4 regions of the Streptomyces sp. NPDC005393 genome follow, and region 2 is predicted to be linked to each of the others. Evidence: riboswitches for the same ligand, from Rfam matches in the RefSeq annotation. Region 2 holds a riboswitch; each other region holds the start of a gene.

Region 1 (5,006 bases), on a different contig from region 2:
GTTCGTCGGTCTGCACATCGTCGGCATCGCCGCGCTGCTCGGGGGCTTCCTCACGCAGATGAAGGCGATGCGGTCGGGCGAGGCCCGGATGGTCCCGGCGATGCTGCACGGGGCGCTGACCATGCTGGTGACCGGGGTGGCGCTGGTCGGCCTCAACCAGGCCGAGGACAACAGCCTCAACACGCTCAAGATCGGAGTGAAGCTGGCGCTGCTGATTGTGATTCTGGGCCTGGTCTATGTGAAGCGGGACGAGGAGAAGGTGGAGCCGGAGGTCTTCGGCGCGGTGGGCGCCCTCACGACGGCGAACATCTTCATCGCGGTGCTGTGGACCTGATCGTCCGCCTCTGAGCGACAGATAGCGGCAGATAACGGACTGATACCACGTGCAACCCTTTGCACTCGCGAGCTGTCTTCAAGAAGACCAAGACAGTTCGGAGGGAGTGGCAATGGGGGTAGTGGGGGCAATCAAGAGCCGTCGGGGGCGCCGGGCGGGGGCCGCGCTGGGGCTGATGGGCATGGTGGTGCCGCTCGCGATGGCCGCCGCCAGTCCGGCACAGGCCGCGACGGCCGCACAGCCGACATCGGCCGCGTCGTCGTGCACGACCAGCACCGGCCCGTACCAGAAGCAGGCCGAGAAGTTCCTCGGCCGCCCGGTCGACGGGCGGCAGTCACGAGCGGACTGCCTGGCGATCCAGAAGTTCCAGATCAACCACGGCATCAGCCCGACCATCGGCTACGCGGGCCCCGTCACCTGGGGCGTCATGAGCCTCATCAACACCCAGAAGGCGGCGCTACACGATCCGAACGCGGCGAGAAAGTGCCCGACGAACAAGGGCCGTATCGCCTGCGTCGATCTCACCCGGCAGCTGAGCTGGGTCCAGGACGGCTCCCGGCTGGTGTACGGGCCGGTGCCGGTGCGCACCGGGCGCGACCGGTACGAGACCCGCACCGGGCTGAAGAAGATCTACTGGCGGGACATCGACCACTGGTCGACGCTCTATGACGTCGCCATGCCGTACAGCCAGTTCTTCGACGGCGGCGAGGCGTTCCACTCGATCGCGGGGAGCGTATGGTCCCCGCCCGGCTCCCACGGCTGCGTCAACATGCGCTCGGCCGACGCGAAGAAGTACTGGAGCCTGCTGAAGAACGGCGACGATGTGTACGTCTACGGGCGCAAGCCCGGCACCTGAGCCGATCCGATCCGAGCTGAGCCGATCCGATCCGACCTGATCCGACCTGATCCGACCTGATCCGATGGTGCGGCTGCCCGGCGCCCGGGCAGCCGCACCGCGCACTACGCCGGCCGTACGCTTCCGTAGATCGGCATCTCGGTGATCGGAGCCTCCTTCACCACATCACCCGGCTTGGGCGCGTGGATCATCATCCCGTCGCCTGTATAGAGCCCGACATGGCTGATGTCGTCATAGAAGAAGACCAGGTCGCCCGGCTGGAGGTCGGACGTCGAGACGCGCGTACCGGCCTTCACCTGGTCCCAGGTCGTGCGCGGCAGCGACACCCCGGCGGCCTTCCAGGCGGCCTGGGTCAGCCCTGAGCAGTCGTAGGAGTTGGGGCCGGTCGCGCCCCAGACGTACGGCTTGCCGAGCTGCGACTTCGCGAAGGCGATCGCCTGGGCCGCCTTGGTGCTGTTCGAGGGGGCGGAGGGGGCCGACGGCGTGGAGGGGGTCGTCGAGCCGGAGCCGGAGCCGGAGCTGTCGTTCTGCTCCTGCTGCTTGCGCTCGGCCGCCGCCTTCCGCTGCTTCTCCGCCAGCACGGCGGCCTTACGGCGGGCCTCCGCTTCCTTCTTCTTCTCGATCGCCGCCAGCCGCGCCTTCTCCTTGGCGGTCAGATTCGCCAGCAGCCGGCGGGCCTCGGTCAGCTTGTCCTGGACGGACTTCTTCTGGGTCCTCAGTTCCTTCTGCGACGAGGTCAGCGAGGCGAGGCTCTCGGTGGCCTTACCGCGCTCCTTGGCGGCCTTCGTCCGCTGCGCCTCGAAGTCGTCGACGGCCTTCTTCTGCTTGCCGCTCATCCGGTCCATCAGATGGGACTGGTCGAACATGTCCTGCGGATCGTTGGAGAACAGCAGGGCCGCGGCGCTGGTGGCCATGCCGCCGTCGCGGTACTGGGCGGCGGCGTAGTTGCCGAGCGTGCGCCGCGCCTCGTTCAGCTTCTCGGTGCGCTGGGCGACCTTGTCCAGCAGCCGGTCGACCTTGACGCGCTGCTGGTCGGCGCGCTCCTTGGCGGCGTTGTAGCGCTGAGTGGCGGTTTCCGCCTGGTGGTAGAGGGTGTCGACCTTCTCTTTGACCTTCTCGATCGACTGGGTGGCGGCCGGCTTGTGATCGCCGGGCACGGCGTTCGCCGTCTGGGAGAGGAGCGTGACGGAGGCCAGGGCGGCGGTGGTGACCCCGACAGCGGTACGGCGGCCCTGACCGGTGAGCGAGGCCGATATCCGGGTCCGCGGCTTGCGGTGCGACGCCAAGGGTGGCGACTCCTTCCGTGGACCGCCTACCGGGTTAGCTGTCGGGTTCGGGCGGTTCGGAAGGTTGCCCTACGGCTCGTACGACTGACACGCATGGTGCCGTCGCGCGGGCCGATTCACCCCGGTGTTGCGTTGTGGGTCCCCGGCTCCGGCTGCCGCGTCTCACGACGGGGCCGGACTCGGCGGAGGCTGCCCGTGTCGACGCGGTCGCCGACGGGTGTACGGGCTGCCTGACGGAGGACGGTAACCAACTCGTGGTGCTCTTGTGAAGGCTGGTGGTCGTATTGCCCGAAACGACCCGGCGACTGGGCGCCAGGGCCGCCCCGGGGCCCGCCCCGCCCCCGGCCGGCGCCGGGCCCTGCGCCCCGGCGGCGAGGCCGCGGCCCTCTCCACCGGCCCTCGACTTGCACCGGCTGAGCCCGCTGCGTCGGCTGCGGTCGGCGCCGGGCCCCGCGCCGCTGGAGGCGGGGGCCGCCGGGGGCCTTGGGGGCTCGGGGCCCTCTCCGTCGGCCTCGGTCGGCCGGCCCCGGCCGCGCCGGGGGCGGGGGCGGCGGCGGGGCATCCGCCGCCGGGGCCGCTCGGTTCGTGATATCCGCGCGTACGGTGTCGGTGGGGCGGCTTAGACTCGGTGAGCGATGAGCAGCCTCTTTGATGACAGCTTCCTGGCGGACCTCGGGCACTCGGACGAGGAGCCCCCGCCGCCCGAGGACCGTGAGGGTCCCGCGGACCACGGCCCCGCAGGTGGTGAGGGCGTGCCGCACCACCTCTTCGGCACCGGCTTCGACGCGCCCGTGCCCAGAGAGGCGTACTACCGGGACGGCGCGGCGCGCCCCGCCGTGGACCCGTCCGCCCTGCTCGAGGGGATGAACGAGCAGCAGCGGGCCGCCGTGGAGCACACCGGTGCGCCGCTGCTGATCGTCGCGGGCGCCGGTTCCGGCAAGACCCGCGTGCTCACCCACCGCATCGCCTATCTGCTGGGCGCGCGCGGTGTGCACCCCGGGCAGATCCTCGCCATCACCTTCACGAACAAGGCGGCGGGGGAGATGAAGGAGCGGGTCGAGCAGCTGGTCGGCCCCCGGGCCAACGCCATGTGGGTGTCGACCTTCCACAGCGCGTGCGTCCGCATCCTGCGCCGCGAGTCGAAGAAGCTCGGCTTCACGTCCTCGTTCTCGATCTACGATGCCGCCGACTCGAAGCGGCTGATGGCGCTCGTCTGCCGGGATCTGGATCTCGACCCCAAGCGGTTCCCGCCGAAGTCCTTCAGTGCCAAGGTCTCCAACCTGAAGAACGAGCTGATCGACGAGGAGACCTTCGCCGGGCAGGCGGCGGACGGTTTTGAGAAGACCCTCGCCGAGGCGTACGCCATGTACCAGTCGAGGCTGCGCGAGGCAAACGCCCTCGACTTCGACGACATCATCATGACGACGGTCAATCTGCTCCAGGCGTTCCCGGACGTCGCCGAGCACTACCGCCGCCGCTTCCGCCATGTCCTCGTCGACGAGTACCAGGACACCAACCACGCGCAGTACACCCTGGTGCGCGAGCTGGTGGGCACCGGTGAGGAGGCCGGCGAGCTGTGCGTCGTGGGCGACGCCGACCAGTCGATCTACGCCTTCCGGGGCGCCACGATCCGTAACATCCTCCAGTTCGAGGAGGACTACCCGGCCGCGCGGACGATCCTGCTGGAGCAGAACTACCGCTCGACCCAGACGATCCTGAGCGCGGCCAACGCCGTCATCGAGCGCAATGAGAACCGCCGCCCGAAGAACCTGTGGACCGAGGCGGGCGCCGGAGCCACCATCACCGGCTATGTGGCTGACACCGAGCACGACGAGGCGCAGTTCGTCGCCGATGAGATCGACCGGCTGACGGACGCGGGCGACGCCAAGGCGGGAGACGTCGCCGTCTTCTACCGGACCAACGCCCAGTCCCGTGTCTTCGAGGAAGTCTTCATCCGGGTCGGGCTGCCGTACAAGGTCGTCGGCGGGGTGCGCTTCTACGAGCGCAAGGAGGTCCGCGACGTCCTCGCGTATCTGCGGGTGCTGGCCAACCCCGAGGACACCGTCCCGCTGCGCCGGATCCTGAATGTGCCCAAGCGCGGCATCGGGGAGCGCGCGGAGGCGATGATCGACGCGTTGTCGCTGCGCGAGAAGATCACCTTCCCGCAGGCGCTGCGCCGGGTCGACGAGGCGTACGGCATGGCGGCCCGCTCGGCGAACGCGGTCAAGCGGTTCAACACCCTGATGGAGGAGTTGCGGACCATCGTCGAGTCGGGGGCGGGCGCCGCGACCGTCCTGGAAGCGGTGCTGGAGCGCACGGGCTATCTGGCCGAGCTCCAGGCGTCCACGGACCCGCAGGACGAGACCCGCATCGAGAACCTCCAGGAGCTGGCGGCCGTGGCCATGGAGTTCGAGCAGGACCGGGGCGAGGAGAACCCCGGCACGCTCGCGGACTTCCTGGAGCAGGTCGCGCTCGTCGCCGACTCCGACCAGATCCCGGACGAGGACACCGAGGGGTCGGGCGTCATCAC
Region 2 (5,006 bases):
CACGGCGCGGTCCTCTTCGCCGTCCGTGGAGATTTCCGCGATACGGGAATCGCATCCCGCCAGGTCGAGGAAGCCCAGCGCGGGGAGCATGATCCCGCCGTCGCGCACCGCGACCCGGATACGGAAGTCGATCTCCGCGAGCAGGGCCGCCGAGGCGGCCACGGTGTGCAGATGGCCCGTCTCCAGCCACAGCGGGACCTCTTCGGCCTCTTCCGCGATCCCCCGCAGCCTGCGCAGACAGCGGCTGAGCCATGCGCCGACCTGGGGGTGCAGCAGCAGGCGCTCCACGCTCGAGGGGCTGTGCCGCTCGGCCCGTATCAGCAGATTCCACGCCTCACGCGGCGCGGGCAGCGGCCCGGGAATCCGCGGATGGGCCGAGGCGATCTCGGTCAACGCGCGTAACAGCAGCATGAGTCGGCTGCGCTGGCCCGCCCTGAGCTCGGCGACCGCCGCCGCGTCCCCGGTGCCGTGCGCCAGTTGGTCGAAGCAGGCCGCGGACAGCCGGTGATGGGGGACCACCGGGGAGAGGGGGGTGCTTGGCGGCTGCGGACGGGACGTGAATGCCGCACCGCCGCCATGCCGGGAATCCCTCAACAGCCCGATTTGGTATCGGCCGAGGTCGCGCGCGTCGGCGGGGACTGTACGAGGTTGAGTAAGCGCTGGATCGCGAGGGCGAACTCCTGATTGCCGTCCAGTTCCTCAAGCGTCGCTCCCGAAAGGTCCAGCAGTTCCGTCTCGACCTCGGCCGCGACTCGCTCCATCACACCGTCCCCCTCCGGACGCTACACACCGGCTCATGTGAGGCATCCCCATGGTGACCTACCCCTATTGATTGCGAAAGGGTGAACACGGCCAGTCAGCGCCTGCCTTGTCAAGATTTTCGGACACTTCAGCGCGAGGGAGAGGGCGCCTTGGATGCCGGTGTCAGGTGCCCGTTCCGGATTGGACCGCCTCGACCTCGAAGACGCCTCCGCACACCCGGAAGGACCGCGCCGGCGCCTTCATCGCCCCGAAGGAATCCGGCGGATAGGCGCGGATCTCGGCGGGGGTGCGCCGGCACGGGGTGTCGGTCATGCCCTCGTTGAGCGTATGCAGGCTCGTGGAGGCGCTGCCGCCCGGCGGCAGGGAGACCGTCGAGTGCGTGGGGCCGCGCCGGGTGGCGGGGTCGCCGATCGCGGAGCCGGCGGAGTCGAGCAGCGAGACGCCGGGGAACCCGGTGAGGGTGCAGGTCGAGGTGCCCTTGTTGGTGAGGACCAGGGGCAGATACACATTCCCGGCGCCCACATCCATCCGCCCGACCGTCAGCGTCAACTGCTCCTTGGAGCAGATCCGGCGCGCGCCGGAGGCGGCGGCGGGCGCCGACGAGGAGGCATGCGAGGGGGAGGTGTGCGCCGAGGCCGTGGGGGGCTTCGCGCTGTGCGACACGGGCCGTTCGCTCCGCGGAGTGGTGCTTACGGACGATGTGGCCGTGTCGGAGGAGGTGGTCGCGGCGGACGAGGCGGCCGCGACGGATGAGGCGGGAGGCGAGGACGCCCCGTCCCCGGTGTCGCTGCCGCAGGCCGTGGCCGTGGCCAGCGCGCCGACGAGCAGCGCGCATAAGGCCAGTGGCCGAGGCGGCCGGGACCGTGGAGTCGTCGTGCCGTTCCGTTGCACCATGAGCGACCTCCCGAGGTCAGCCATCTGCCGGGTCACCGGCCGCGAGGGCGAGTGCCCCGATGCCTCCCGTCCATTCCCCCTTCGGGTCTCCCTTCCCCGCGTCGACGGCCTTATGTCTCCCGGTACATTGATCACATTATTGAGCCACTTCCCATTCCGGATTGTTCACCGCAAACAGTCTCGATGTCTTGTCGTGACCAAATCGATGTGATTACTGTTCGGCACCCGTCGCTTTCGCTGCACGGGTCTCCTTCGCCGGAGCGCCGAGTCCCGCCGTCGGCCGAGGGGGTGTGACGACGACCTGTCACGGCGGGAGCGGGGGAACCAGGTAGGCGCCGTACCGCGATCCGCGCGGCACGGCTTGGGGTGAAGACGCACGCCGCGGTGGAAAGCACCGTGTGCGGGTGGCCGGGCAACTCCAGCCCGAACCCGACAGCTCACCTCGCAGGCGTAGGAGAGGAAGAGCTCAATGGCTGCACGCGGACGTCACCGCCGGCCCCGGCCTCGTCGCGTCTCCCGCGCCTCGCTCGCGGTCACCGCGGGCGGCGCCGGGGTCGCCCTGCCGCTCATCGGCGTCGGCCAGGCGAACGCGGCCTCCGTCGGCACCTGGGACAACGTCGCGGAGTGCGAGTCCGCCAACAACTGGAGCATCAACACCGGGAACGGCTTCTACGGTGGGCTCCAGTTCACCCAGAGCACCTGGCAGGCGTACGGCGGCACCGCTCACGCCGCACGGGCCGACCTGGCCTCCAAGGCTCAGCAGATCGCGGTCGCGGAGAAGGTGCTCGCGAGCCAGGGGCCAACCGCCTGGCCCATCTGCTCGGTGAAGGCCGGCCTGACGCGCGGCGGCCCCGCCCCGGACACCTCCCCGGGCACCCCGGGATCCGGCACCCCGGGATCCGGCGGCCAGGGATCCGGCGGCCAGGGATCCGGCACACAGACCCCGAAGGCCGCCACCGAGGCGGCCCCCAAGGCCGCCCCGAGAGCCACCACCGAGGCGGCGCCGAAGGCCACCCCCAAGGCCACGGCGAAGGCTCTTCCGCAGTCCCCCTCATACACCGTCGCCCGCGGTGACACGCTCTCCAGGATCGCCGACGCGCAGAACGTCGCGGGCGGCTGGGAGGGGCTCTACGAGACCAACCGCCGGGTCATCGGCAGCGATCCGAATCTGATCCTGCCCGGTCAGCGGCTCGCCCTCGACACCCACGCCGACGCGCCCCGCACCACCCTCACCCAGCGCCCCCAGCAGCGCGGTGACCGGGAGCAGGCGCACACGAGCACGCCGCCGAAGCGGCAGACGGACACCGCCACCCGCTCGTCCTCGTCCTCGTCCTTCACCACCCCGGTCGGCAGCACCCTGGTGGGCACCCCGTACGGCGTATCCGGCAGCAGCTGGTCGAGCGGTCATCACACCGGCACCGACTTCCCCGTCCCCGTCGGCACCCAGGTGCGGGCCGTGGGCCCGGCGGAGGTGGTCGCGGCGGGCTGGGGCGGGGCATACGGCTATCAGGTGGTGCTCCGGCACTCCGACGGCATGTACACCCAGTACGCCCATATGTCGTCGCTGTCCGTCCAGGTGGGCCAGACGGTCGCCGGCGGCCGGCAGATAGGCCGGTCCGGTTCGACCGGCAACAGCACCGGTCCGCATGTGCACTTCGAGGTGCGCACCGACCCCGACTACGGCTCGGATGTCAATCCGCTCGCCTACCTCCGGTCGAAGGGCGTCCACATCTGAGCGGCGGCTGACCGGCGTCCGCGCAGCAGCGTTTGCCGCGGTGGGGCCACCGCGGCAGACGCTCCCTCTTCCTACATCGCCAGATGTGCCTTGGCGTGGGTGACTTCCTCGATGTCGCCACCCGCCTTGCCGATCAGCCGGTGGGCCAGATTGGTCAGCGCCCTCGCTGCCGCGATCTCCTCACCGACTCTCGGCTGTGCCGGGTCGTCCGGATTCCGGTTCGCGCGGCCCTGGGCCAGCATTTCCGTGCCGTCATGCATCCTGAGCCGAACGACCGCCTCGGTCAGCGGACCGATCTCACGGAATTCCATCTGTATGTCGCATCCCACGATCGTCTCCATCGCGATCACCTCCTGCGTTACCTTCCAGGATGCGCCTCTCCCGTCTCTCCAGTCGACCGGGACAGCAACTCCACCACCTCGGCGTCTCCCGTCTGGGAGAAGTCCTCGTACCACTCCCCCACCGCCGAGAAGTCCGTGGGCCTGGACAGGCACACCACCTCGTCCGCGTCCTCGCGCAGCGACGCGGCCGCGTCCGGCGGCGCCACCGGGACGGCCAGAACCACCCGGGCCGCCCCCTGGGCCCGCGCGACCCGGCAGGCGGCGCGTGCCGTAGCGCCGGTCGCGATCCCGTCGTCCACGACGATCACCGTGCGGCCCTCGACCGCGATCCGCGACCGGCCCCGGCGGAACCGCCGCGCCTGGCGGTCCAGCTCCACCTGCTCGGTCCGTTCCACCTCCGCGAGGTCCTCCGCGTCGGCCCGGCTCATCCGGATGATCGCCTCGTGGACGACACGGACACCGCCCTCCCCGATGGCGCCGAAGCCCAGCTCCCGGTGGAAGGGGACACCGAGCTTACGGACGATGATCACATCCAGCGGCGCCTCCAGCGCCCGGGCCACCTCAAAGGCCACCGGCACCCCGCCCCGTGGCAGCCCGAGCACCACGGGTTTCTCCTCGCCCAGGGGCCGCAGCCGCCCGGCGAGGCGCCGCCCGGCGTCCACACGGTCGGTGAAGATCATCGCTCACCCCCGGCACAAGGCTCTCTGCCGAATCCATCGGGTCCCCTACGGACCCATCCGAATCAATCCGAGAATGTCCCCGTCCGCAATCAGGCGGGCCCCGGCCGGCGCTCCCGACGCGCGGATGCGGACGGCTGCGGCACCCTGGAGGTATGGAGCACGCCACCAGCCCGGGCGCATCCGGATACCCCGTCTTCGTCGAATCATTCGAATCCGACAGCCGGTACCGACGGGTGCGGCTGCGGGGCCTCGGCTGTGAGCCGCTCGAGCGGGAGGAGTTCGAACCGCGCGTCCGGCAGGCCTTCCCCGGTATCGACCTGGACGACCCGGCACAGGTCCACTGGGCCGACCGGCCGGGGCAGTGGCCGCCCTGGCATCCGGGCGAAGCATGACCGTCCTGGTCGGCACGTCGGGGTGGCAGTACAAGGACTGGCGTGGCGACCTCTACCCGGCCGGCTGCCCGCAGCGGCTGTGGCTGGAGGAATACGCCCGTGCCTTCGCCACCGTCGAGAGCAACAACGCCTTCTACCGGCTGCCCGACCGCGATCAGTTCGCCGCCTGGCGCAAGCGCACCCCCGACGACTTCGTGATGGC
Region 3 (5,006 bases), on a different contig from region 2:
TACGAGCACGCCTTCCTGCTCGCCGGCGGTGACGAGATCGTGCTGTGGGAGCTGGAGCACAATCTGACCCGCGACGGGCGGCTGGTGTGCGAGGTCTACCTCGACGAGGTCTCGGCGGAGCTGGCGGCCGACCGCCACGCCCGCGCGCTCGGCGTCGACCTCTGATCCCGTCCGCGTGCCGGACGCGCCCACGCGGACGCGCCCGTCCGCTGGACGCACCGACCCGCTGACGTACTCGCGCCCACGTACTCGCGCCCACGTACTCGCGCTGACGTACTCGCGCTGACGTACTCGCGCTGACGTACTCGCGCTGACGTACTCGCGCTGACGTACTCGCGCTGACGCCCCCGCGCCGACGCCCCCGCGCCGACGCCCCCGCGCCGACGCACCCACATGGCCGACACCGATTCGCCTGGCGGCCCGTCAGCCGGAAGCCTGGGGACGGCGGTGGACGCGACGGCCGGGCGCTCGGTGCGCGGACCAGGGATCAGGGAAAGCGAGACAAGCCGGTGCGGGTGCGAGGGATCAGGGCTCGTACGGGCGCCCGTGCGGAGCGGCGTACGGCCTGGGCCCGGCTGGCCGACACCCGTAGCCGGCCCCGCGCCCGGCTCCATATGCTCGTCGACACCAGCGCGCCCAGCGGAGGGACCGCCGGGCCCGGCGCGGCGGAGGAGGCGCCCAAGGGCCCGTCAGGCCATCGGCTGGCCCAGCTGATTCCCGGCCTGCTCCTCCTGGGCGGGATCCTCTTCGACCTGGCCGCCCCGCCCGGCTACACAGCTTCCCCCTTCTTCGCCGCCGCCCCGCTGGTCGCCGCCGCGCTCTCCCCGCTGCGGCCGACCGCCGTCACGGGGGTCCTCGCCGTCGCCGCCGCGTGTCTGCTGGCCGAGCTGCACGGCGTACCCGACCCGACCCAGGCGGCGACCGAGATCATCACGGTGGCGACCGTCACCCTGCTGGCGTTCGTCATCAACCGCGTCGTACGCCGCAGCGACCGGCGGCTCGCCTCGGCGCGCGGGGTCGCGGAGGCGGCCCAGCGCGCCGTACTGCCCGTGCCGCCCGCCCGCCTCGCCGGTCTGGATATCGCGGCGCGCTATGTGGCGGCGGAGAAGTTCGCCGCGATCGGCGGTGACCTGTACGCGGTCCAGGACACCCCGCACGGCATCCGGCTGGTCGTCGGGGACGTACGCGGCAAGGGGCTGCAGGCCGTGGAGATCGTCGCGATCCTCATCGGCGCCTTCCGGGAGGCGGCGGAGCAGGAGGCGACGTTGGAGGGGCTGGCGGGCCGGCTGGAGCGGGCGTTGCAGCGCGAGGGCGCACGCCGGGCCGATCTGGAGGTCTCCGAGGGGTTCACGACGGCCGTACTGGCGGAGATCCCGCGCGGCGAGTCGACCCTGCGCGTGATCACCCGCGGCCATCCGGCGCCACTGCTGCTGCGGGGGGACGGCAAGGTGCGCGCTCTGGAGCCGGAGGCGTCCGCGCTGCCGCTGGGGATGGGGGAACTGGGCGGCTGGCCCGACCGGGTGACGGAGCTGCGGTTCGCGGAGGGCGAGACGCTGCTGCTGTTCACGGACGGGGTGACGGAGGCCCGCGACCGGCAGGGCAAGTTCTACGACCCGAAGGAGCGGCTGCGCGGCCATACCTTCTCGGGGCCGGGGGAGCTGCTGGACGTGCTGGTGGCCGATGTCGAGCGGCATACGGGCGGCGGGACCTCGGACGACATGGCGCTGCTGGCGGTCCGCCGCGCGCCGGGGCGGACGAAGCGGACGAACGGGAACGGGAACGGGAACGGGAACGGGCGGGCGCACGAGGGCGACCACCGTCCGTAGTCGACTGGGATCGCTCCGCATAACAATTGATGCACGATCAGCGGATCAAGGTTTTTGCCAACCCTTTCCCGGGGTGTCGACTCGCCCCTATATGCCCCCTCTTGGTTCCTAAGTTCACGCCAAAGCTGCGCGGATTCTTCATAAGAGCTTGGAATCACATGGCGCCAGCTATTAACGTTCGATAACGCAGCGCGGTCGTCACAACCGTCGCCAGGGCGGCACCGTGCGCCGTCGCCGAATCCCATACGCACTGCGGCAGCACCAGCAGCACCAGCAGCACCAGCAGCACCAGCAGCACCAGCAGCACCAGCACCAGCAGCGGCACAGCACCACAGCAGCACCAAGGGAACCGGGGAACCACCACCTTGGGGTGAATCGGGTCGAACCTGACCCGTAGGAGACCTTCCTGCTCCGAACCCGTCAGCTAACCCGGTAGGCGAGTGGGAAGGAAAGGAGTGCGCCCCAGTGGCGTCCAACAGGTCTGCCCTAAACGAGGCTCCGTACCGCTCCTCCGGAGGCGGTCTCGGGACCGCCACCGCCTACGGCCCCGGCTTTGACGCCGGCGCCGGGATGGGCGCTGGGGACGGCCGCTTCGTCGCCGAGGGGATCGCCGGCCGGAACGCCGATGGGGGCGCGTCCGACGGCTCGGATCCCGGGTTCGACACCGAGCCCTGGGAGGAGTGGAACCCCACCGAGGACTCCATCGCTCCCCTGCGCGGCCGACACCGCGTCGGCAAGCAGCGGGGCGGGACCATGGCGCGCAGCAGCGCCGTCCTCGGAGTCGGCGTCATCGCGGCGGTCGGCGCCGGCGGTATGGCGAGCGCCAAGGACCGTCCGGCGGCACCCATCTCCATGCCGGATCTCGCGCACGTCGCCGACCAGGTCCAGGACCGGCTCCCGGCCGCCAAGGATCTGCCCGGCATCGGCTCATGGGTCTCGGACGACGACGGCTCCTCGACGCCCGGCACAGCCCCCCTCTCCCAGGTCGGACTGACCGCCGAGGACGAGAAGAGCGGCACCACCGACGCCGGCGAGGCGCTGCGCGCCCGCATCCTGCAGCAGGCCGAGAACCAGCAGAACGCCGCCGACGAGGACCAGCGCGTCGCCGCGGCCAAGGCCGCCGCCAACAAGGCCGCCGACGCCGCGGCGCAGCGCAAGGCCGAGGCCGCCGCGGCGAAGAAGGCCGCCGAGCAGAAGGCGAAGGAGGTCGCCGCGAAGAAGGCCGAGGCCGAGCGCCGTGCCAAAGTCGCCGCCGCCTACACCCTCCCCGTCGCCTCGTACACCCTGACCGCCGGCTTCGGCCAGGCCGGCGACCTGTGGTCCGCCGACCACACCGGCCAGGACTTCGCCGCCCCGACCGGCACCCCGGTCAAGGCGGTGCACGGTGGCACCATCACGCAGGCGGGCTGGGCCGGTTCGTACGGCTACCGCATCGTGCTCACCCTCGACGACGGCACCGAGCTCTGGTTCTGCCACCTGTCGTCCATGGTCGTCACCTCGGGCAAGGTGACGACGGGCGAGGTCATCGGCCGCGTCGGCGCCACCGGCAATGTGACCGGCCCGCACCTCCACCTCGAGGTCCGGCCCGGCGGCGGCTCGCCGATCGACCCGATGCCCTGGCTGCGCGACCACGGGCAGAACCCCTGATACTCCGGCGGCCCTGGCGCTCTCTCCCCCCTTGACGCCAGGGCCGCCGGTTCCGTATCGGCGCCGGTTCCGGAACAACATCGTTGGCGCGGACGTTGACACCATGCATGGCTGACAACAAGCAGAAGATCGGTGATCTGCCCGTCTTCCCGCTCTCCCTCGGCGGCAATGTCTTCGGCTGGACGGCCGACGAAGCCGAGTCCTTCAAGGTGCTCGACGCCTACGCGGCGGCGGGCGGCAACTTCATCGACACCGCCGACGTCTACTCGGCGTGGGCCCCCGGCAATCAGGGCGGCGAGTCCGAGACCATCCTGGGCAACTGGTTCGCCTCCCGCGGCAACCGCGCCGATATCGTCCTCGCCACCAAGGTGGGCGGCGGCTCCCCGGAGCGCCGCGGTCTGATCTCCTCCGCCATCAGGTCGGGCGTCGAGGAATCCCTGCAGCGGCTCCGCACCGACTACATCGACCTCTACTACACCCACTACGACGATCCGTCGGTGCCGGTGGAGGAGATCGCCACCACCCTGGACGAGCTGGTCCGGGAGGGCAAGGTGCGCGAGATCGCCGCCTCCAACATCAGCGCCGAGCGCCTCGAATCCCTCCTGGACTTCTCCACCAAGGAAAACCTCGCCCGCTACGTCGCCCTCCAGCCCCACTACAACCTGGTCTCGCGCGACACCTTCGAGGGCGAGACGGCCGACGTCGTCACCCGTCACGGCCTGGCGACGCTCCCGTACTACTCCCTCGCGTCCGGCTTCCTCACCGGCAAATACCGCCCGGGCACCACGGTCGACAGCCCCCGCTCGACGGGCGCCGCCCAGCACCTCGAATCCGAGCGCGGCCAAAAGGTCCTCGCCGCCCTCGACGACGTCGCCGCCAACCACGGCGCCGAACCCGCCACGGTCGCCCTCGCCTGGCTCCTGGCCCAGCCCACGGTGGCCGCCCCCATCGCCAGCGCCCGCTCGGTCTCCCAACTCCCCGCCCTCCTGGCGGCCCCCGACCTCAAGCTCACCCAGCCGGAACTGGACCTCCTGACCTCAGCCTCGGACTGACGCTCCCGCCGCCGGCGGGCGCTCCGCCGGCCCCGGCCCCGGCGGGGCCGGGGCCAAGCCCACCCGCGGCGGCGCTACGTACCGCCGCTCGCCGATCGGCGGGCCATCACCCGCGCCCGCCCTTGATCAGCCCCTCGCCGATGGCCTCGCGGTGGGCTTCAGACGGCGACGCACCTGGCGTCGGCGCGTCACCGCCTCAGACCCACCGGCTCCGCAGGCCACACCCGTACGGCACCGGGACAGCCCTAGCTTTCCCGCCGATCGGCGAGAGCCCACGATGCGAGGGCGACCCCGCCGGCGACGGCGAAGACGGACGGCCAGGCCCCGATCTTCCTCGCGAGCGGATGCGACCCGGCGAAGGCGGCCACATACAGCGCACTCAACCCGGCCGCGGTCCCATTCCCCGCCTTCTCCCGCCACCCCCGCGCGGCCACTGCCCCAGCCGCCGCCAAGGCGACCCCACCCAAGGGCCGCTTCTTGG
Region 4 (5,006 bases), on a different contig from region 2:
ACCGCCGCCGGCGTCCCCATCACGATCGCCAAGGCTGACGGCACCCCGGTCAACGCCGCTTCCATGCTGGCCGTGCTCAGCCTGGGCGCTCAGGGCGGCGAGGAGGTCGTTCTCGCGTCCGACGCCGAGGACGCCGAGGTCGCGCTCGACCGTCTGGCGAAGCTGGTGGCGGAGGGCCTGGAGGAGCTTCCGGAGACCGTCTGATTCCCTCCGAATCCGCATTCGGAGGGACGGGGCCGCGGTGACCATTCAGGTCACCGCGGCCCCATTTGTTGTTTTTCTCATTCCGGCCGGACTCGGCGACGAAGACCGAGCCGCGATAGCGCGCCGAGAATTCCCCCCCTCAGCTGTATACGGGACCGCTGTTAATTCCGGCCGCTTGCCGTGTTTACGGAATGTTTCGAAGTTCTCACCGGAACAGGGCGGCGCAACCGGAATTCCGACAGCGCGCGCTCGGTATGCGCCGTGGCGAGCGCCCGCGCCCGGTCCGCGTCACCGCGCGCGACAGCGTCCACCAGCGCGCCGTGCTCCGCCCAGGACTCGACGGCCCGCACCCTCGGATCGGGGCGCCCCGCACCGCCCGGCGCCGGGGGCGGCACGATCTGCCGGGCCGGATCGACCGCGTACACCCACGCGGTCTTGCGCCGCAGCTGGACGAGGAGCCCGGCCAGGCTCGGGCTGCCGGACGCCTGGGCGAGCGTCTCGTGGAACCAGTCGCCCAGCGACCGCGCCTCACTGAACTGGCCGCGCTGGGCCCGCTCCTGGCCGAGCCGGACCAGGCCGCGCAACACCTTCAGATGCGCCTCGGTGCGCCGCTGGGCGGCGCGGGCGGCGCCCAGCGGCTCCAGCAGCGCGCGGATGTCGAGCAGATCGGCCGCGTCGCGCTCGGAGGGCTGCGCGACGCACGCGCCCGCGTGGCGCCGGGTCGTCACAAAGCCCTCGGACTCCAGGGTGCGCAGCGCCTCGCGGACGGGCACCCGCGAAACGCCGTAGCGCCGGGCGAGAAGTTCCTCGGTGAGCCGGCTGCCGGGCGCGAAGGTTCCGGAGACGATGTCGTCGCGGATCGCGGTGCACACCGCGTGTGCCGAAATCCGCCGGCCGCCCTGGATCGCGGTCGTATCCCCGCTCACTTACGGACCCGCATTGTCGAACCTCCGCCTTAATGCCCGCGAAACGCACCTGATTGGCACGCGTTTGACGACTCTATTCCAAGCGGCCGGAATTTCCGATGGCGGGAGGGATTTCATGGATATTTTTTGGTCACCGTGCAGTGGACATGCGGAAGGCCCCGTCCCTGGAACCCAAGAGCCGGACGGGGCCTTCGCGTCACGTCTTCGCGGTGAGTGCTCGCGATGAGTCCTGGCGACGGTCAGACGTTGACGCCGTGCGAGCGCAGGTACGCCACGGGGTCCATGTCCGAGCCGTAGTCCGGGCTGGTGCGGGCCTCGAAGTGCAGATGCGGGCCGGTGACGTTGCCGGTGGCGCCCGACAGGCCGATCTGCTGGCCGGGGGTGACCTTCTGGCCGACCGAGACGCCGATCGACGAGAGGTGGCCGTACTGGGTGTAGGTGCCGTCGTTCATCTTGATGACGACGTTGTTGCCGTAACTGCCGCCCCAGCCCGCCTCGACGACCTCGCCGGAGCCGACAGCGTGCACCGAGGTACCGGACGCGGCGTGGAAGTCGATCCCGGTGTGGCTGCCGGAGGACCACAGCCCGCTGGACGCCTGGTAGCCGGTGGAGACGTAGGAGCCCGTGACCGGCGACACGAAGGTGTTGAGACGCTTGCGCTCGGCCTCCCGCGCGGCGCGCACCTTGACCTCGCGCTCCGCCTTGGCCTTCTTCGCCGCCGCCTCCGCCTTTCTGGCGGCCTCCTGGCGCGCGACCGCTTCCGCCCGCGCCTTGGCCGCCGCCTGAGCGGCGGCGTTCTCCTGGGCCTGCGCCTGCTCCTCGATGTGGCCGGCGAGCCCGTCGCCGATCACGATCGCCTGGCGCAGACCGGTGTCCTGGGGAGCGGGGGCCTCATCGGATGCCGCGAAGGCCGGTCCGGCGATCCCGGCGACGACACCCGAAGCGACCGTGGTGATGCCCACGAAGTTCGCGCCGGTGCGGACGGTGGCCCTGCGGGGACGGCGGTGCTTCCCGGCGGCACTGGTGGACGCCATAGGCTGGCGCACTCCTTTCCTTCCTTCTCGCCTACCGGGTTAGCTGACGGGTTCGGAGCAGGAAGGTCTCCTACGAGCCCCTCCCCCGGCCGGGGAAGGCGCACGATTCACCCCTGGGGACATGTGGGTCCCCGGCTCCCCTGGCTCGCGCCGTACGGGGACTCGGCGATGGCTGTCCGTGCCGCGGGTGCGGCGTGCAACTGGCGAACAGCCGGACTGACGCTAAACGGGGCATCTTTCGATCACCAAACAGATCCGGGTTTTTGTTGCTCTCGCCACAAACCAAACAAGCGATCTCTCTATAAAACGGGCATACGAGAGGACCCTGGCGTCTCATGCGACGCCAGGGTCCTTCCGCTGATGGCTCGTCGGCCCGCCGTGCCGACTCCGGGCGAATCAGCCCGAGATGACGCGCACCTCGCCGATGCCCAGCGCCTTGACCGGCTCCGCGATCACCGAGGCGTCCCCGACCAGCACCGTGACCAGCCGGTCCGCGGGGAAGGCGCTCACCACCGCCGCGGTCGCCTCCACCGTCCCGGCCTCCGCGAGGCGGGCGTACAACTGCGCCTGGAAGTCGTCCGGAAGGTGCTGCTCGACCTGATCGGCGAGGGTGCCCGCGACGGCCGCCGCCGTCTCGTACTTCAGCGGGGCGACACCGACGAGGTTCTGCACGGCGACATCGCGCTCGGCATCCGTCAGACCCTCCTCCTGCAGCGTGCGCAGCACCTTCCAGAGGTCCTCCAGCGCGGGCCCGGTGACCTCGGTGGCCACCGAGCCGCTGATCGCCAGCATCGCGGCGCCCGTGGACCCGCCGGCGGGCGACGGGGGCGACGAGCGCAGCACCTGGCCGAAGGCGCGCACGCCGTAGGTGTAGCCCTTCTCCTCGCGCAGCACGCGGTCGAGCCGGGAGGTGAGGGTGCCGCCCAGGCAGTACGTGCCCAGCACCTGCGCGGGCCAGATCCGGTCGTGGCGGTCGGCGCCGATCCGCCCGATGAGCAGCTGCGTCTGCACCGCGCCCGGCCGGTCGACGATCACCACACGGCCGGTGTCGTCGGCGATGATCGGGGGGACGGGGCGCGGCGCGGCAGCGCCGCCCTTCCAGGTGCCGAGGGTGTCGGCGAGCGCCTTCTCGAGGTCCACGCCGCTGAGGTCGCCGACCACGACGGCGGTCGCCGTGGAGGGCCGGACATGCGCCTCGTAGAAGGCCCGTACGGCCGCGGCGTCGATGCCCTCGATGGTCTCCTGGGTGCCCTGGCGCGGCCGGGACATCCGCGACTCGGCCGGGAACAGCTCCTTGGCCAGGGCCATCGAGGCGCGGCGGGCGGGGTTGGCCAGCTCGTGCGGGATCTCGTCCAGCCGGTTGCGCACCACCCGCTCGACCTCGCTGTCGGGGAAGGCGGGGGCGCGCAGGGCGTCGGCGAGCAGGCCGAGCGCCTTGGGCAGCCGGGAGACCGGGACCTCCAGCGAGACGCGGACGCCGGGGTGGTCGGCGTGTGCGTCCAGGGTGGCGCCGCAGCGCTCGAGCTCGGCGGCGAACTCCTCGGCGTCGTGCTTGTCGGTGCCCTCGGACAGGGCGCGCGCCATGATCGTGGCGACGCCGTCGAGCCCGGCCGGCTCGGCGTCGAGCGGGGCGTCCAGATTGATCTCGACGGCGACGACCTGCTGGCCGGGGCGGTGGCAGCGCAGCACGGTGAGGCCGTTGGCCAGCTCACCGCGCTCGGGGGCCGGGAAGGCCCACGGCTTCGGGGCACCGCCCTGCGGCTGCGGGTGGAACGTCATGGTCGCGGTGACGGCGTCGCTCACTGGGCCGCCTCCCCTTCTGCGTCGGTGTCGTCGGCTTCGGCGGCGGCGTCCGCGCCCTGCACGGGCTCGTAGACCAGCACGGCGCGGTTGTCGGGGCGCAGCCGCGCCGCGGCCACGGCCCGCACCTCCTCGGGGGTGATGTCGAGCACCCGCTCCACGGCGGTCAGCGCCAGCTGGGGGTCGCCGAACAGCACGGCGAACCGGCACAGCTCATCGGCCCGGCCGCCGACCGTGGACAGCCGGTCCAGCCATTCGCGCTCGATCTGGGCCTGGGCGCGCTCCATCTCCTGCGGGGTCGGCCCCTCCTCGGTGAAGCGGGCCAGCTCCTCGTCGACGGCGGACTCGATGGCGGGCACCTCGACGCCGCCGGAGGTCTTCACGTCCAGCCAGCCGAGCGAGGGCGCGCCCGCCAGCCGCAGCAGCCCGAATCCGGCGGCCACGGCGGTGCGGTCGCGGCGCACCAGGCGGTTGTGCAGCCGGGAGGACTCCCCGCCGCCGAGGACGGTCAGCGCCAGGTCGGCGGCGTCGGCCTCACGGGTGCCGTCGTGCGGCAGCCGGTAGGCGGCCATCAGGGCGCGGGCCGGGACCTCCTCCTCCACGACCTCGCGCAGCTGCCCGCCGATCACATCCGGGAGCGTGCCCTCGCGGGGCGGCCGCTTGCCGTCGTGGGACGGGATGGAGCCGAAGTACTTCTCGACCCAGGCGAGCGTCTGCTCAGGGTCGATGTCGCCGACGACCGACAGGACGGCGTTGTTCGGGGCGTAGTAGGTACGGAAGAACGCCCGCGCATCCTCCAGCGAGGCGGCGTCCAGGTCGGCCATCGAGCCGATCGGGGTGTGGTGGTACGGATGGCCCTCGGGGTAGGCCATCGCGACGAGCTTCTCGAAGGCCGTGCCGTACGGGACGTTGTCGTACCGCTGGCGGCGCTCGTTCTTGACGACGTCGCGCTGGTTCTCCAGGCTCTCCTCGTCCAGCGCGGTCAGGAGGGACCCCATCCGGTCCGCCTCCAGCCACAGGGCGAGCTCCACCTGGTGGGTGG

Evidence for each region. A riboswitch is a leader RNA that binds a small molecule or an ion and turns the genes downstream of it on or off. The one in region 2 is predicted to bind cyclic di-AMP.
Region 1: linked by a shared signal. The riboswitch ahead of ABZS71_RS09605 (NlpC/P60 family protein) and the one ahead of ABZS71_RS05065 (transglycosylase family protein) in region 2 are both predicted to bind cyclic di-AMP.
Region 3: linked by a shared signal. The riboswitch ahead of ABZS71_RS07280 (M23 family metallopeptidase) and the one ahead of ABZS71_RS05065 (transglycosylase family protein) in region 2 are both predicted to bind cyclic di-AMP.
Region 4: linked by a shared signal. The riboswitch ahead of ABZS71_RS04095 (M23 family metallopeptidase) and the one ahead of ABZS71_RS05065 (transglycosylase family protein) in region 2 are both predicted to bind cyclic di-AMP.

The regions. Positions count from the first base shown of each region.
Region 1 covers NZ_JBEXFG010000007.1:103,626-108,631, reverse strand. The annotation lists gene ABZS71_RS09615 (hypothetical protein) at 1-334, shown strand, start outside; gene ABZS71_RS09610 (L,D-transpeptidase) at 516-1,190, shown strand; gene ABZS71_RS09605 (NlpC/P60 family protein) at 1,295-2,476, opposite strand; cyclic di-AMP (ydaO/yuaA leader) riboswitch at 2,484-2,646, opposite strand; gene pcrA (DNA helicase PcrA) at 3,112-5,006, shown strand, end outside.
Region 2 covers NZ_JBEXFG010000003.1:122,375-127,380, reverse strand. The annotation lists gene ABZS71_RS05080 (HEXXH motif domain-containing protein) at 1-519, opposite strand, end outside; gene ABZS71_RS05075 (hypothetical protein) at 591-764, opposite strand; gene ABZS71_RS05070 (DUF4232 domain-containing protein) at 925-1,656, opposite strand; cyclic di-AMP (ydaO/yuaA leader) riboswitch at 1,944-2,120, shown strand; gene ABZS71_RS05065 (transglycosylase family protein) at 2,126-3,391, shown strand; gene ABZS71_RS05060 (DUF1876 domain-containing protein) at 3,463-3,732, opposite strand; partial or broken gene ABZS71_RS05055 (phosphoribosyltransferase family protein) at 3,786-4,412, opposite strand; gene ABZS71_RS05050 (hypothetical protein) at 4,565-4,804, shown strand; gene ABZS71_RS05045 (DUF72 domain-containing protein) at 4,801-5,006, shown strand, end outside.
Region 3 covers NZ_JBEXFG010000005.1:10,989-15,994, reverse strand. The annotation lists gene ABZS71_RS07295 (DUF6227 family protein) at 1-165, shown strand, start outside; gene ABZS71_RS07290 (PP2C family protein-serine/threonine phosphatase) at 510-1,826, shown strand; gene ABZS71_RS07285 (hypothetical protein) at 1,981-2,151, opposite strand; cyclic di-AMP (ydaO/yuaA leader) riboswitch at 2,144-2,280, shown strand; gene ABZS71_RS07280 (M23 family metallopeptidase) at 2,292-3,473, shown strand; gene ABZS71_RS07275 (aldo/keto reductase) at 3,581-4,525, shown strand; gene ABZS71_RS07270 (hypothetical protein) at 4,771-5,006, opposite strand, start outside.
Region 4 covers NZ_JBEXFG010000002.1:370,069-375,074, forward strand. The annotation lists gene ABZS71_RS04085 (HPr family phosphocarrier protein) at 1-204, shown strand, start outside; gene ABZS71_RS04090 (GntR family transcriptional regulator) at 366-1,130, opposite strand; gene ABZS71_RS04095 (M23 family metallopeptidase) at 1,370-2,164, opposite strand; cyclic di-AMP (ydaO/yuaA leader) riboswitch at 2,179-2,342, opposite strand; gene ABZS71_RS04100 (pitrilysin family protein) at 2,561-3,943, opposite strand; gene ABZS71_RS04105 (pitrilysin family protein) at 3,964-5,006, opposite strand, start outside.